Cohaesibacter gelatinilyticus: one gene and its partner. The protein of the gene in region 1 interacts with the protein of each later gene in a pairwise test. Links are inferred from orthologs where the notes say so. Each region holds a gene or a part of one and is shown in the gene's direction. Other genes may lie near its edges.

Region 1 (8,458 bases):
CCTTGTTTTACGTGGCGGCAAGCCGGCCGGCTCAAATGACCACGAAATTCTGAGATCCATTCTTAGGAGTTTATTCCAAGTGCGTCAATCAGCTTACTGAGAAAAAGATCCTTATGAGGCCTGGCTGCGGGCAATTTTTTACCCCCAAAGGCTGTAGCAGGTCATAGATTATGCATATTTCCTGGCCCCCGCCACGCACCCGATAACCAGAAGCGTGACGGCGATCATCGACCAGCTTATATGTTCGCCCAACAGAAGAAAGGCAAGAAAAAATCCAAAGAAAGGCTGCAGCAACTGGAGCTGCCCGACTGCGGCTATGCCTCCTTGGGCAAGGCCTCGATACCAAAAGACAAAGCCGATCAACATGGAAAAGACGGAAACGTAGCCAAGGCCAAGCCAAGCGGAAGGAGCAATCGCGCTGGAGAAGTCCGGTAACGTGATCATGGCGACAAGTGCCATGATCGGCAAAGATAGGAGCAACGCCCAGGAAATGACCTGCCATCCGCCCAGACGTCGTGACAGGGCTGCCCCTTCGGCATAGCCCAGACCACAAATGATGATAGCGCCCAGCATCAACAGATCTCCCGGGAACGACGTAGCTTCACTTGTCGATAAGGCAAACAAAGCAACAGCCATGCTACCCATCAGGGAAAAGAGCCAGAAGAGTTTGCCGGGTCTCTCACCGCCACGCAAAACTGCGAAAATTGCCGTAGCAAAAGGGAGAAGCCCGATAAAAACAATGGAATGGGCCGCAGTGATGGTTTGCAAGGCAAGAGCGGTTAGAAGAGGAAAGCCGATCACTACTCCTATGGAGACGAGACAAAGAGAGATGAAATCTGCTTTATCGGGGCGTTTTTGTTTGAGCGCATAAAGCAGCAGCAAGCCGAGAAGCGCTGCGATAACAGCCCGGGCAGAAGTCAAAAAAAATGGTGAAAACCCTTCTACCGCAATGCGGGTGGCTGGAAGCGAACCACTAAAAATCAAGACGCCCAATAATCCGTTGATCCAGCCTTTTGTTTTTGCCTGCATGCTCATTGTCTCCTTCTTGTCTTTGCAGATTAAAAACAAGTCCTTTGCAAAGATAGGAACAAAGCAGTACAATTTTCAAAAACTGTATTGATATTTTGGGTGATACACTTGGATCAGAAAAATACGTCAAGAAGCTCTCGTTCAATGATGGTGGTGGAGGAAGTTCAGCGCCAAATTGCCAATCGGGCTTTGCTGGCTGGCGATAAATTGCCTTCAATCCGAAGTTATGCGGCAAGATTGGGCATGGCGCCCTCCACCGTGGTTGAGGCCTATGATCGCTTGGTAGCTGAAGGTCTGATTTCCGCTCGACGCGGTTCGGGTTTCTATGTTTCCAATGTCAAACAACCTTTTGAAATTGCGCAAGCCGGGCCGCATCTGGACCGGGTAATCGATCCACTTTGGGTATCAAGGCAATCCCTTGATGCTTCCCTGAAACATCTCAAACCGGGATGTGGTTGGATGCCGGCAGACTGGATGCCACAACAAGCCATAAGAAAAGCCATTCGTAGTCAGGCCCGGGCCAATGAAGAAGGCTTGTCGGATTATGGCAATGCGCGTGGGTTACCAGAGCTTCGAAATTTGCTGGTCCGGGATTGGGCCGATGAGGGATTGAGCCTCAGCCCTGATCAAATCTTGCTGACATCGTCGGGCACGCAAAGCATCGATCTCATCTGTCGTCTGCTGCTGCGTCCTGGTGATTGTGTGTTGTTGGATGATCCGGCTTACTTCAATTTCCAGGCCCTTCTTCGTGCCCATCGTGTCACTGTCATCGGAGTGCCCTTGCAAAAGGATGGCCCAGATCTGGAATATTTTGAGAAAACCTTGATCAGGCATAAGCCAAGCCTCTATGTGACCAATTCCGGTCTGCATAATCCGACCGGAGTGACACTCTCGCTGCAAAAGGCGCACAAGCTGTTGAAGTTGGCGGCAGATCATGATCTTACCATCATCGAAGATGAAATTTTTTCCGCCTTTGAACCAGAGCCTTCTGCTCGTTTGGCAGCACTGGATGGTTTGTCCAACGTCGTGCGCATTGGTAGCTATTCAAAAACGCTTTCAGCATCGATCCGCTGTGGCTATATCGCTGCCAAACCCGATTGGATTGAGGCGCTGACCGATTTGCAGGTAGCGACCAATTTTGGTGGCCCGGGACCGTTCGCAGCCAATATGGTCTTTACGGTCTTACGGGATGGTGGATATCGCCGACAGTTGGAAACGACCCGAACGTTGCTGGCCAAACGTCGAGCCGAGGTCGCGGGAAAGCTGGATGCCTTGGGTATCAGGCCATGGATTCTGCCAAGAGGTGGCTTCTACCTCTGGTGTGAGCTTCCCGGAAATGTCTCTGCATCTACTCTTGCACGCAACGCCTTGAAGGAGGATATAATCCTTGCACCTGGCAATGCCTTCAGCCTGACTCAGACAAAAGACTGTTTCATGCGTTTCAATGTCAGCCAGATGCAGTCCGATGACATTTTTGGAAGATTGAGCAGGTTGTTGGATGAGATATAAGGCAAAAGCAGATCCTGCATTGCCCCGTTCCTTTATCCCTGCTAAACAGCGAAAAATCATCTGTTCAGGGGCAGTGCCATGAGTAACTCCGTTATCTTTTCCGGTTCGGGAATTTTGAACGATACCGATATCCACCAGTTGGTTGAGGCCGGAGCGATTGGATATGAGAGTGCGCTGGACGAGGATCAGATCCAACCCGCCAGCATGGATCTGCGTCTTGGTACAACCGCTTATAGAGTGCGTGCTTCCTTCATGCCAGGCCCGCGCCGGAGCGTGCAGGAAAAACTTGATCATTTGCAACTCCATCAGATTGATTTGACAGATGGCGCAGTTCTGGAAACCGGGTGCGTCTATATTGTGCCTTTGATGGAGAATTTGAAGCTTCCAAAAGGAATTGCAGCAGCGGCCAATCCTAAAAGCTCCACCGGACGACTGGATATTTTTACCCGCCTGATCACTGACAAGGCTCAACAGTTTGACAAAATCCCGGAAGGGTATGAAGGACCGCTCTATCTGGAAGTTAGTCCGCGTACCTTCCCGATTTTTGCCCGTGCGGGCTCTCGCCTTACGCAAATCCGTTTTCGTCAGGGGCGAGTGGTGCTAAGCGATCAGGAGCATCTCGCTCTGCATCAAGCAGAAACGTTGGTGGCCTCGAGCGACCCTTTTATTTCAGATGGGATTGCCGTTTCCATCGATCTGGCAGGAGATGGCGTCATTGGCTATCGGGCGCAGCGTCATGCGGCAGTGATTGATGTTGATAAGCGTGATGCACAAGAGGTTGTTGACTTCTGGGAGCCAATCTATGGTCATGGTCGAGGTGAACTGATCCTGGATCCGGATGAGTTTTATATCCTTGTTTCAAATGAAGCTGTACATGTTCCACCCGATTATGCTGCCGAGATGGTACCGTTCGATCCACTGGTTGGTGAATTTCGTGTCCATTATGCTGGCTTCTTTGACCCTGGTTTTGGTCATAGCGCTGCAGGTGGCACCGGTTCTCGCGCTGTATTGGAAGTCCGAAGCCATGAAGTGCCATTCATCGTTGAGCATGGCCAGATTATTGGACGTCTTGCATATGAAAAGATGCGTGCGCGGCCAAGCGAGCTTTATGGAATGGGCATTGGTTCCAACTATCAGGCCCAGGGCCTGAAGCTGTCCAAACATTTCAAAGTGGCGCAATAGGGTTCATGGCACTGTATACCGTCACCAATGAGACCTATGCTGAACTGGAAGAGAAGAAATCTCGTTTTCTGGCCTTTCTTGTGCCCATGGATCAGTTTGAGAAGCGATTGAATGAGTTGAAAGCTGAACATAGAAAAGCCAATCATCATGTTACAGCTTTTCGCCTAATTCATGACGATGATCAGATTGAGGAGGGAGCCAAGGACGACGGTGAACCGGCAGGCACATCCGGCATGCCAATGCTCAAGGTTCTCATTGGGCGTGGTCTGATTAATCTTGGTGTGATCGTTGTACGCTATTTTGGCGGCACGAAACTCGGAGCAGGAGGCTTGGCTCGTGCCTATTCCGGTGCAGCCAGCAAAGCAATTGATGCAGCGGATCTGGTTCCTTGGCAACGTATTTTGAGTGAGACAGTGAAGTGCCGGTTTGATCAAATGTCGGATTTGGAGCGCCAGGTCTCATTGCTCAAACTGGAGGTCCAGGACCGACAATTCACAGAAAATGGGGCTGAACTAACGGTGCAAGGGCCATTGAAACGTCTGGAAGAATTGAATGAGTTTATCCTGAAATTGGACCATCTCTGAAGCCCGTTGCTAACAAGGTTCGGGGCACGTTGAATTCGCAATTTTTCCTTTATCACCGCGTAAAACTACCCTCGCAGAATTCGCTTGATTGATGGATCCTGTGACGAACTGTTAAGCATGAATTCCAATATCTGTTTGTATATATCAATGGGTCAACAGACATGCGACCGAATTACCCATTTATGTCTGTCGAAATTGGCTGCCATTTAGAGTAATTTATAATTTTCGAATATATCATGCACCAAAGTCGGAGTAATATACGGCATAGCGCAGGAAATATTCATGGAACGTCTAAAGGTAGCATCGCTGAGATTTGAACTGACGCCCGAATTTGATTTCGGTTCAAGCGATTATGCGGCTTTGTTTCATGCTTGTCGGGCCACCGCTTTTCAACATCCGGTTTGGCACAATGCAATGCATGCCCATATTGGTCGTCTGGAAGGTTTGACGTCTCAGTATGTTTCCGTTCGTCATGAAGAAAACAGCAAATTACTTGCCCTGTTTCCGCTGATCAAACGTCCGATGATGGGGGCGTATATTCTCGAATTTGCCAATCTGGGATTGGTCGATTATGCCGCGCCAACCATACACCCGGATTTGTGGACGCAGCTGGATGATCCAACAGAGCTTTACTTGCATCTGGAGAAGCTTCTTTCTCCGTATGATCTATTGCGCATCAAACATCTGCGGGATCAGGATCTGGATCTAACACGTCTTTTTCCCAATGCACAGGTTCGAAAAGCCGCATTTGGTGCACATTCGACTGATCTATTTGGAAATATCGAGGAATGGCGTGCCGCAAAAATGTCCCGAACTACCCGCCGAAACAACAACCGCAAACGAAAAGCATTGAAGCGTGAGGGCAATTTTTCCATGCGGCGTCTGATGGATGCTGCTGAGATTGAGCAGGCATTTGAGCGCTTGCGGGTATTGCGCAAGGATCGTTTTCATGATCGTTTGGAAAAGGACTATTGTCAGGATCCCATCGCTTTTGACTTCTATCTAAAATTGGCCAAGGACGGCGCTCAGGCAGGCTATGCTGTTGTTTATCAGTTCACGCTGGATGATCAGATTGTCGGGGTACATTTTGGATTGGCTCATGCCGGTCGTTTCTATTATCTGCTTCCGGCGATAGATTATGACCGTTTGGGTCGCTTTTCGCCTGGATTGCTCATGATTGAGGATATGATTGCCGATTGCCTGGATCGAGGATTCGATCATTTCGATTTCACTGTTGGTGACGAAGGCCATAAACGTAAATTCGGGACCCGTCCGAGCACTATCTATACGCTCTGGCACAGTCATTCCCTTCTGGGGTCCATGGGCGTGACATTCGCCAATGTTATCAAAAAAGGTGGTATGGGGTCTCAGTTCAATCGCTGGCTTTGTCCTGAAACAAGGCAAGAGGGTGTCCGCATAGCGGGATGATTGTTGCAACTCTCTATTTGTAAATTATGTTTCTATATGTTTCGGACTGATTGGAAATTACCTGTATCTATTTGTGCTTTGTTAAGCTTGGTATAAAATCATTAAGATTTTAGCTAGTTTGGCGTTCGAATATCTGTCACAACCATAGCAGATGAATTTGATCAGAATGCTATGAACCAGTCCCCGCTCTTTCTATGCTCGATAGTGTCAGAGTTCGATTTTTCGTCCGATGAGTATCAAGCACTATATGCAGTTTCCGATGCTACGGTTTTCCAGCAGCCGAGTTGGCTCGAGAAATTGCAAACTCATGCCTGCAGCACTGCTTTGGGCAAGGTCCAAACACTTTTGATCCGTGAGCAAGACACCCAGCAGCTTATATTGGCTTTACCGCTATTGTTGCGAAGAAAAGGCCCGCTGCGCCTTCTTGAATTTCTTAATATGGGTTTTGTAGATTATGCGGCTACAATTTATAATGCAGCTTTTCTAGATGAGTTGATCAGACAATCAGGTGCCTTGTCTGCAGAAATTGATTCAATTCTTCCATCTCACGATTTGCTTTGGATCAAACATATTCATGCGACGGATCAGATTTTGTTGCATTTGTTCCCCAAGGCGCATCAATTAAATGCAAATTTTGACAGTCATCGTACGGAGCTGACGGGCAGCTTTGAGGATTGGCGCAAAAAGACCATGAGCAAGAAACGGCGAGGCAATTTACGGCGCGCTCGCCAGAAATTGCTCGAGGAAGGGTCATTGAGATCTCAATTGGTGTCAAACCCGGATGAGATCATGCGAGCATTCTCATCGCTTCGCGCATTTCGTCATTTGCGTTTTTCGGAGAACCGGCGCACGGAGCATATGCAGAACCAAAGTGTCTTTGAGTTTTATTTGCACTTGGCGCAACAAGGAGCACGGGATGGCTCCACAAGAACCTATCAATTGTTGCTGGACGACGTATGCATTGCCGTTGCATTCGGGTTATGTCACGAAGAGGAGTATATTTATTTGCTCCCCGGAGCAGATTTCAAGCGCTATGGACGTCATTCTCCTGGGGTAATCCTGTTGGAGGACATGATCTGTGATCTGATGAAGGATGGCTTTGGCGGATTTGATTTTTCAATCGGTGATGAAGCATACAAAATGCAGTTTGGTACCTATCCCGTTGCGATACAGACGCTTGCCCGACCCCAAACACTTACTGGTCATGGTGTATTGAGAAGCATAAAATTCCTCAAAAATTATCAGCAAAAGCGGAGCCTGCAACAACCTGACGGCAAGCCAGCGATGGGAGGAGGAACTATCCGCACTATATTGGCTTCTATTCTGGGGCCGGAAAAAGGGTAACAGGATCGCCTTCTTTCCAAACCATCCATCGTCGAAAAATATCAGAAAAGAGTTGTGAGGCTTCGTGGCCCCTCAGCCAATTAACCACCGGAGAGGGAGCAGCCTGATCGAACCATGTCCGGTTCGTATTGGCAAATTGACGTACAAAGGGAAAGAGGGCAATGTCTGCCAAACTTATCTTGCTGCCGAAAAGCTGTGGTCTTTGCTTCAATCGCTCAGCCAGAGGATCTAGGGCCACCAGAGCCATTCCACGTTCAATCAACTCATCTGCATCTTCATAACGTGTCGCGTATTTGTAGCGATCCAGATGACGTTTGAAATCTCCGTCCATGTGGGCAATGAGCTCAAGCATCTGGTCCAGTGATCCTTCATTTGGATTTAACCAGCCAAGAGGGTCCCGCGAGCTCAACGCCCAGAGCATGATATCCAGGCTCTCGTCAATTACCCGACCATCCGGCATGATCAGGACAGGAACCGTACCTTTAGGAGACATTTCGATCATATGGGCTGGCTTGTCCCGAAGAACAATCTCACGCAGCTCCACGACCTGACTAGACGCAAATAACCCCATTCGACCGCGCATGGCATAAGGACAGCGGCGGAAAGAATAGAGAATAGGACGCGAGGCATCAGCTTGTGGTGCGGGATTGTTCATTCAGGTTGCTCCTTAAACTCGGTCTGTTTCACCTCTAGCTTGCCCTTGAGACACAATTATGGCCTTCAACTCAGCCAGTTCTGCCCGAAGGGCCTTTACCTCGGTACTCACGCTTTCCGTTTCTTCATGCAAGGCGGCGCGATCTGCTTCTGCCGTCGCTTCATGTTCGGACTGCATGGCGGAGACAATGATACCGATGAAGAGGTTCAGAACGGTGAAGGAAGTAACAAGAATGAACGGCACGAAGAAGAGCCAGGCGAGGGGAGCATAATCCATCACCGGACGAACGACGCCCATGGACCAGCTTTCCAGCGTCATGATCTGGAACAAGGTATAGGAGGATTCTCCAAGCGTCCCAAACCATTGTGGAAAGGCCTCGCCATACAGCTTTGTGGCCATGACCGCAAAGACATAATAGATGAGTCCCAACAGCAGTGAGATGGAGCCCAGACCGGGTAATGCTTCCAGCAAAGCACCGACCACACGGCGAAGACTTGGAACAAAGCTTATCAGGCGCAAGACACGCAAGACACGCAAGGCACGCAGAACCGATAAACTACCAGAGCTCGGAATGAGCGCAATGACAACCACCACAAAGTCAAAGATTGACCAAGGGTCGGTGAAGAAGCGCAGACGATGAATGCCAAGACGTAGACTGATCTCGATCACGAAAATTGCCAGAATGGCTTTATCAAGCAGATGAAAGAAGCCTCCGAAGAGTTCTACA
Region 2 (8,618 bases), on another replicon or contig:
GGTTGTCCATCATCCGGAAGATCCGGATTTGGTCGGAAATGGCGTAATGAATTTGGGCGAAACATCCACTCGACTTGGACTACCCGGCATTCCGGCAGAAGCCGAGACAATCATGGTTGCACGTGACATCCGCCTTGCGCAACTCACCGGTTGTCGCTATCACGCAAGCCAGATTTCCTGTGCCGAAAGTCTCGACATCATTCGTCGTGCAAAGGAAAAAGGCTTTGATGTCACTTGTGGTGTTTCCATCAATCATCTGACTTTGAATGAAAACGACATTGGCCTCTACCGAACCTTCTACAAGATGTCACCGCCCCTCCGTAGCGAAGATGAGCGTCTTGCCATGATTGAAGGCGTGGCAGATGGCACAATCGATGTCATTGTGTCTGCTCATGACCCGCAGGATGTGGACACCAAGCGTCACCCCTTTGCAGAATGTGCGGACGGTGCGGTTGGATTGGAAACATTCCTCGCTGCAGGTCTTCGCATGGTTCATTCCGAGCAGCTGACCATCAGTCAGCTCATCAACGCAATGTCCAGTACGCCAGCCAGCTTGTTGGGACTCGATGCAGGTAGTTTGAAAATCGGATCGGCAGCAGATATCATCCTGTTTGACGCTGACTATCCATGGCTGGTTGATCGCGAAGATCTAAGCTCTCGCTCGAAGAATACTGCATTCCATCAAGCCCGTTTCTCAGGCAAGGTTCTGCAAACCTATGTTGCAGGACAGCAAGTGCATCATTACTCTCAGTAGAATGTGCATGATCCGAATCGATCACCAGCAAGATATCCGAAACCATCTTGTTGGTGATATCGGTGAAAATTGCGATGCTGAAAAGCCCATCGCGCCAGGTGATCCAAAAACAACAGCTATTGGGTCCAGGAGGAAACAGCAATGCCCGATCCGATACATTGGGGCGTAGCCCTGCCCTATCTCTTCATGGCGTTGGCCTTTGGCTATCTCCTTGGTTCCACACCATTCGGTCTTGTATTGACCAAATTTGGGGGCATGGGTGATGTCAGAAAAATCGGATCAGGCAATATAGGCGCAACGAACGTCTTGCGAACCGGAAGCAAGAAACTGGCCGCCCTCACATTGCTAGGCGATATGCTGAAAGGTACCTTGGCTGTTTTGATAGCGAAAGAATGGGGTCCCGATACCGCCTTATTGGCTGGCATGGGCGCTTTTCTTGGCCATCTCTTTCCGTTCTGGCTGAAATTCAAAGGTGGCAAAGGTGTTGCCACCTATATCGGTGTCGTTCTGGGTCTTTATTGGCCTGCCTTTCTGCTCTTTGCATTGGTTTGGCTGGCATGTGCTTATTTAACCCGATATTCCTCATTATCCGCTCTCATTGCCAGTGCGCTAACGCCTTTTGCATTGCTCGGCTTTGGAGAATGGCAACTGGCCGAATTGGTAGCAGTTCTCACCGCTCTGCTATGGATCAAACACAAGGCCAATATCATGCGCCTGTTGGACGGCACAGAAAGCAAAATAGGTCAGAATGACCAGCCAGCGGACGATGATGACGCCACTGACCAGGCTGAAAATCTTGCAAGCGATACCAGCAAACAGGATGGAGACAGCCTATAGGGTTTCACTCAAATCCATTTCCTTTTTGACTCTCGACCGAGATCATTTGCAGGGCATTTTTCCGCCCGGCAGGGCTGAATAACCCAGTCCGAAAGGCAATTTCATGAGCCGAAAAAACATTTCCTCTACAAAGACAAATCACCAACCTTTCACACAAGAACTCGCTGCCAACCTAGTACAATCAATGGCTCACCGACTTAGCGATCAGCAACGCTTCAATTGGTTACGCCTGATCCGCAGCGAGAATATTGGGCCCGCAACCTTTCGTGATCTGCTCAATCATTTCGGATCGGCAGAAAAAGCTCTTGAAGCAGTTCCCACGCTCTCCGAGCGAGGTGGAGCCAAACGAAAAATCCAGATTGCATCCAAGGAAGATACGGAACGGGAATGGGAAGCAGTCTACAAAACCGGAGCCCGACTGGTCGCACTTGGTGAGCCAGATTACCCACGAGATCTTACCCATACCCATGCCCCACCACCAATTCTGACCATTGCCGGTCAGGAGCATTGGGCACAAAAGACAATTGTAGCAATCGTTGGTTCCCGCAATTGTTCTGCAAGCGGATTGAAACTCACTCAGACATTAGCCAGTCAGCTTGGTCAAAATGATATTGTCGTTGCCAGTGGCCTCGCACGAGGCATTGACACCGCCGCCCACACTGCAAGCCTTGAGACGGGAACGATAGCAGTGGTTGCAGGTGGCTTGGGCAAGCTCTACCCCAAAGAGAATATCCCGCTTGCCCATCAAATATCCCATAACGGCATGATCATATCCGAGGCACCATTCTCATGGCAGGCCCGCGCACAGGATTTTCCTCGCCGCAACCGGATCATATCGGGCATTTCAGCAGGAACATTGGTGATCGAGGCAGCCAAACGGTCAGGTTCGCTCATCACCGCTCGCTATGCCCTGGAGCAAGGGCGCGAAGTCTTCGCCATTCCCGGCTCGCCCCTGGATCCTCGATCAGCCGGAACAAACCACCTTATCAAACAAGGTGCATGTCTGGTTACCCAAGTCGATGACATACTTGAGGCACTTGCGCATTACATACCGAAACCCAATTCCTCAAAAGCACTATTGGAAGAATATTCAGCCATCGAACCTGACCATCTGGAACCAGACTTGCAAATCGTGGAAATAGAGCGTGACAAGTTGGTCTGTAGCCTCAATCTGACACCAATTGCCATTGATGAGTTGGCACGCCTCACTTCGATGCCTCTCAACCAGATACAGATGATATTGTTAGAATTGGATCTGGCAGGACGCTTGGAACGTCACGGAAATCAAACCGTCTCTCTTCGTCCGCAATAGAGCGTATATACTATAAGCACATAGATACCATCCGGAAGATAGAAACATCACCCGCCAACCACTTCGCATCCAATTTACTAGCATCCTTCAAAAATTGGCCCAAATATTCCGTAGATTTCTCTATACGGTTGGCTAATTCTGAATTCATTGCCATTCCTGCACTTAAAAAAATCAATTCATATTAATTTATCAATATTTTCAACATTCTAATAATTTTTTCGATATAAGGAACACCCAAATGAAATTTAGGTTGTAGTAGTAAAAATACATCTTTTGAGTGACATTCCGTTTCTCCTCCTCCCAATTTCTTGTTGTGCGAAAGCAACACAATCGTCTAGGAACATCTCGACAAGCCTTGACCTTGGCATCAGGAAGGGTCATTTGACAGGACTAGGACGATAAGAATCATCTGCCAGATTGCGCGGTAGGCCCATGCTTTATGCCTTGGTTCGGCGTAATGATATGGCATCAGATTTTGAAGAGACGGATTTCACATGGACGTTGTCATTGTAGAGTCACCGGCTAAAGCCAAGACGATCAATAAATATCTCGGCAAGGACTATAAAGTTCTGGCTTCATATGGCCATGTACGCGATCTTCCGTCCAAAGACGGCTCCGTTCTGCCAGATGATGACTTCAAGATGACCTGGGAGGCGGATGCAAAATCCAAGAAACGCCTTACGGAAATTGCCAGTGCCGTCAAAGAATCCGACCGCGTCATTCTCGCGACTGACCCCGACCGCGAAGGGGAAGCCATTTCGTGGCATGTGTTGCAGGTTCTAAAGAATAAACGGGTTTTGAAAGACAAGCCCATTCAACGTGTGGTGTTCAATGCCATTACCAAGAAGTCCATTCTGGATGCCATGGAAAATCCACGCGACATCGACGCGCCATTGGTAGAAGCATATCTTGCCCGCCGCGCGCTGGATTATCTGGTCGGATTTACCCTGTCACCAGTTCTATGGCGTAAATTGCCCGGGGCACGTTCTGCAGGGCGTGTGCAATCAGTTGCACTACGCCTTGTTTGCCAGCGAGAAACCGAGATCGAAGCATTCCTCCCGCAGGAATACTGGTCTATCTTTGCCGATCTGTCGACCGCTGGCAGTGATGATGTCCAGGCACGTGTCGTATCCGTCGATGGCATCAAGAAAAACCGGCACGACATTGGTAGTGAAACCGAAGCAGCTGATATCAAACAGCTGATCGAACAAGCCAACATAACGATCCAGTCTGTTGAAGCGAAACCGGTCAAACGCAATCCGTTCGCACCTTTCACCACCTCTACCCTGCAGATGGAAGCCTCCCGCAAGCTTGGTTTTGCCGCAGCCCGCACCATGCAAATTGCCCAGAAGTTGTATGAAGGCATCTCTCTGGGTGGTGAGACTACAGGTCTGATCACTTATATGCGTACCGACGGTGTGCAGATTGCACCGGAAGCAATTGGCCCCATCCGGGGTGCCATTGAAAACGAATTTGGCAAGGATTATGTACCGGAAAAACCGCGCTACTATTCCTCAAAAGCCAAAAACGCCCAGGAAGCTCACGAGGCAATCCGCCCGACCGATATTTTCCGCCATCCAAAACAGATGGCCAGATATCTGGATGAAGAACAACTCAAACTCTATACTCTCATCTGGCGCCGAACCATGGCATCCCAAATGGCCTCTGCCCAGATTGAACGCACCACTGTTGAGATCGTAGCTCAACATGGTTCTCGTTCTGCCGGTCTGCGTGCAACCGGCTCTGTTGTGCGCTTTGATGGTTTCCTGACGCTCTATACCGAGACCAAGGATGACTCGGACGACGAGGAAAGCAAACGCTTGCCACCAATGAGCGAAGGTGAAGCTTTGGCCCGCAAAGGTGTGACGGCTACTCAGCATCATACCGAGCCTCCACCACGCTATACTGAGGCTACCCTCATCAAGAAAATGGAAGAATTGGGTATTGGCCGTCCTTCCACCTACACAGCCACCCTTTCCGTGTTGCGTGATCGCGACTACGTAGAGTTGGACAAAAAACGTCTGATCCCATCGGGCAAAGGCCGTCTGGTCACGGGCTTCCTGTCCAATTTCTTTGAGCGTTATGTACAATACGACTTCACAGCCAGCCTGGAAGAAAAACTCGACAAGATCTCCGCAGGCGAGCTGCAATGGAAAGATGTGCTGAAGGAATTCTGGGAAGACTTCTCCCAACATGTCGATGGCACCAAGGAGCTGCGTGTTTCTCAGGTACTGGACACCCTCAATGAAGTACTCGCCGCCTATGCCTTCCCGCAGAAGGAAGAAGGCAAGGACCCGCGTGTATGTCCATCCTGCGACAATGGTCAACTTAGCCTGAAAACCAGCCGCTATGGTGCCTTTGTCGGTTGCTCCAACTATCCAGAATGCGGTTATACCCGCCAGCTGGACAACGGAAATGGCGAACAGCAGGAAAATATGGGCGATGGCCCCAAAATGCTGGGCGTCGATCCGGAAACCGGCCTTGACGTATCGCTGCGCACTGGTCGCTTCGGACCTTATGTCCAGTTGGGCGAAGAGAAAAAGCCTCCTCGCTCCTCCATTCCAAAGGGCTGGGATCCACAAAGCATTGATCTGGAGAAGGCCCTGCAACTGCTGTCATTGCCGCGCCCAGTCGGCATGCATCCGGAAGACGGCAAGGAGATCAAGGCAGGCCTTGGTCGCTATGGTCCGTTTGTTCTGCATGACGGTACCTATGCAAATCTGCCAAGTGTCGATGACATCTTTACTGTCGGCCTCAACCACGCAGTGACCCTTTTGGCTGAAAAACGCGCCAAAGGTGGTGGTCGCCGAACCGCTCAGGTCCTGAAAGAACTGGGCGATCATCCTGATGGCGGAGCGATCTCGGTCAAGGACGGCCGCTATGGTCCTTATGTCAATCATGGCAAGATCAACGCGACACTGCCGAAGGACACCGATCCACAATCGGTCACGATGGAACAGGCATTGGAGTTGATCGCAGCCAAGGCGGGCAAAACTGGTACCAAGAAAAAGGCGCCAGCAAAGAAAACCGCCGCCAAGAAAACGACAGCGAAAAAGACCACAGCCAAGAAAACAACCACAAAAAAGGCAGCGACCAAAAAAGCCGACGCTGCCGACGACGCCTGAGAAACGGGCGAGGATTGAGCTTAAGTGAAACAAAAGCGCAGAAGCAGGATCGATGACAGCCTGCCTACCAAAGCGGATATTTTAGCTTTCATCGCAGAAAATCCGGGTCAAGCAGGCAAACGCGAAATTGCACGCGCTTTTGGCATCAAAGGAGCAGCCCGTATCGGACTCAAGAAGCTCCTGAAAGAGCTGACAGAAGACGGGCATCTGGAGAAAAACCGCAAGCGGCTGGTCAAATCCGGAGAGCTACCCTTCGTCGGAGTCTATCGCATCACGGAGCGCGATTCTTTTGGCGACTTGCTTGCCCTCCCCATGAAATGGGATGAGGAAGAGCACGGCCCCGCCCCCAAGGTTCTGATTCAACCAGACAAGAAATCCAAGGCTGTTCCCGGAATTGGCGACCGAGTGCTTGCAAAGCAGCTCGATAAGGATATCGAACATGACACAGCCAAATTCACGGCTCGGGTCATCAAGATCCTACCTGTACGCCAAGACCTGATTTTGGGAATCTATCGACGCGACACCGTCCATGGCGGCGGTCGTCTGGTCCCGATCGACAAGAAAACCCAGGAAATGCCGATCGATGATTCCGGACGAGGCGATGCGGAAGAAGGCGATCTGGTTTCCGTCACTCTGACCCGCACTGGTCGTGGCAAAACACCTCGCGCTCGCGTGCAGGAAGTCATCGGCCCGATGGCATCAGAGCAGGCTGTCAGCATGATCTCCATCCATGCTCTGGACATTCCTTACATCTTCCCGCCAGCGGTACTGGAAGAAGCCGAGAATGCCACGCATCCCGGACTGATGGGACGAGAAGACTGGCGTGCTATTCCGTTTGTCACCATTGATCCGGCGGACGCCAAGGATCACGATGATGCCATCTTTGCCGAGCCCGACGAAGATCCAAACAATCCCGACGGCATCATTGCCTATGTCGCAATTGCAGATGTTGCTCATCACATTCCATTTGGCTCCAATCTGGACAAGGAAGCGTTGAAGCGCGGCAATTCGGTCTATTTCCCTGACCGGGTTGTTCCAATGCTACCAGAGCGGATCTCAAACAATCTGTGTTCCTTGCGAGAAAAAGAAGATCGTCCATCGCTTGCTGTTCGCATGATCTATAACGCGGATGGCAGAAAAATCCGCCATAGCTTCCATCGTGTCATGATCAAGGTCGCCGCGGGCATTTCCTACAATCAGGCGCAAGCCGCAATTGATGGTGAACCGGATGACAAAACCGGACCATTGCTGGACCCGATCCTGAAACCTCTTTGGGATGGATACGCAGTTCTGAAAAAAGGGCGAGATGATCGCTCCCCCTTGGAGTTGGATATCCCTGAACGAAAGCTGATCCTGAAGCCTGACGGCATGCTGGACAGGGTCTTTGTGCCAGATCGTCTGGACGCGCATAAGCTCGTCGAAGAATTCATGATCCAGGCCAATGTGGCAGCTGCGGAAAGTCTGGAAAAACATAAGCAAGCTCTGATCTACCGCATCCATGATGTCCCTTCCTTGCCAAAGCTGGAAGGCCTTCGCGAATTTCTTGCATCCTTGGACGTGAACCTGCCAAAAGGCGGAAATCTGCGCCCGGAAATGTTCAATCGCATTCTTGGCAAGATGGGCAACACGGAACATGGTCCATTGGTCTCCACGGTCATTTTGCGCACGCAATCGCAAGCCGAATATCATCCGGCAAATATCGGCCATTTCGGTCTAAACCTGCAAAGATATGCACATTTCACATCACCAATCCGCCGCTATGCAGATTTGATTGTTCATCGTGCCCTCATATCAGCCTTGAATTTGGGAGACGATGGCCTTCCTGGTGGTTTTGAGCCCAAGCTGGAAGCCATTGCTGCCGCCATTTCAAGCACCGAGCGACGTGCCATGGCAGCGGAACGCGAAACCAAGGATCGCCTGATAGCGAGCTTCCTGGCTGACAAGGTTGGCGCAAAATTCCATGGCAAAATCGCAGGTGTCACCAAGGTTGGCCTGTTCGTGCAACTGCATGATACTGGTGCGGATGGTTTTATTCCGGCAAAAACACTAGGTCACGATTATTATCATTTTGACGAAGCCAATCATGCCATGGTGGGAGAAGCCACAGGTGAGACCTACCGCTTGGGTGATCAGGTAGAAGTGAGGCTTGTGGAAGCAGCACCTATGGCCGGTGCATTGCGGTTCGAGATGTTAACGCCTGGCACGAAGTCGAGCATAAAAGGCCGGGTGAGCAAAGGCCCCTTTCGCAAAGGCCGAAACGGCAGATATTCAGGTCGAAAAAAGCCAGGGACCACACGTCCACGCCGCAAATCCGGTCGCCAATAGAAAATATACGTCTTTATACGCATTTTTGCAGACAAATCAGTTGATCTATGTTTATCTTGCCGCGGACAGTTGGCTCGAAAGTGTCACAACCATAAAATAACAAGGACTATGTGAACGCAATTCCCTTCTGTCAGGACTGGAACCTGTGAGGAGATACCTTTGAATAGCCAGATCACAATCACCTCCACACCTGCACGGCCATTATGGCCTGCTTTGGTGAATGGTGCCAAATGCCGTTGCCCCAATTGCGAGCAAGGCAAGTTAT

What was found.
Region 2: the proteins of CRO57_RS23650 (region 1) and topA interact in binary tests that used the Escherichia coli proteins (3 or more experiments, as listed by UniProt). The link is inferred for Cohaesibacter gelatinilyticus from one-to-one orthologs.

The regions. Positions count from the first base shown.
Region 1 is NZ_OBEL01000010.1:46,168-54,625, forward strand. Bases 2,532-5,514 are described here. They hold CRO57_RS23650 (IMPACT family protein), read left to right. Parts: upstream 2,532-3,725; coding sequence 3,726-4,304; downstream 4,305-5,514. Other genes in these bases: CRO57_RS23640 (aminotransferase-like domain-containing protein), read left to right, coding at 2,532-2,538; CRO57_RS23645 (2'-deoxycytidine 5'-triphosphate deaminase), read left to right, coding at 2,617-3,720; CRO57_RS23655 (GNAT family N-acetyltransferase), read left to right, coding at 4,587-5,514. In the rest of the region: CRO57_RS23635 (DMT family transporter), read right to left, coding at 169-1,029; more of CRO57_RS23640, read left to right, coding at 1,174-2,531; more of CRO57_RS23655, read left to right, coding at 5,515-5,732; CRO57_RS23660 (GNAT family N-acetyltransferase), read left to right, coding at 6,171-7,076; CRO57_RS23665 (glutathione S-transferase), read right to left, coding at 7,051-7,731; CRO57_RS23670 (ion transporter), read right to left, coding at 7,744-8,458.
Region 2 is NZ_OBEL01000001.1:1,697,645-1,706,262, forward strand. Bases 3,086-6,228 are described here. They hold topA (type I DNA topoisomerase), read left to right. Parts: upstream 3,086-3,397; coding sequence 3,398-6,028; downstream 6,029-6,228. Other genes in these bases: rnr (ribonuclease R), read left to right, coding at 6,053-6,228. Also shown: CRO57_RS07525 (dihydroorotase), read left to right, coding at 1-754; glycerol-3-phosphate 1-O-acyltransferase PlsY, read left to right, coding at 896-1,591; DNA-processing protein DprA, read left to right, coding at 1,776-2,903; more of rnr, read left to right, coding at 6,229-8,353; CRO57_RS07550 (DUF983 domain-containing protein), read left to right, coding at 8,513-8,618. UniProt on the Escherichia coli protein: Releases the supercoiling and torsional tension of DNA, which is introduced during the DNA replication and transcription, by transiently cleaving and rejoining one strand of the DNA duplex.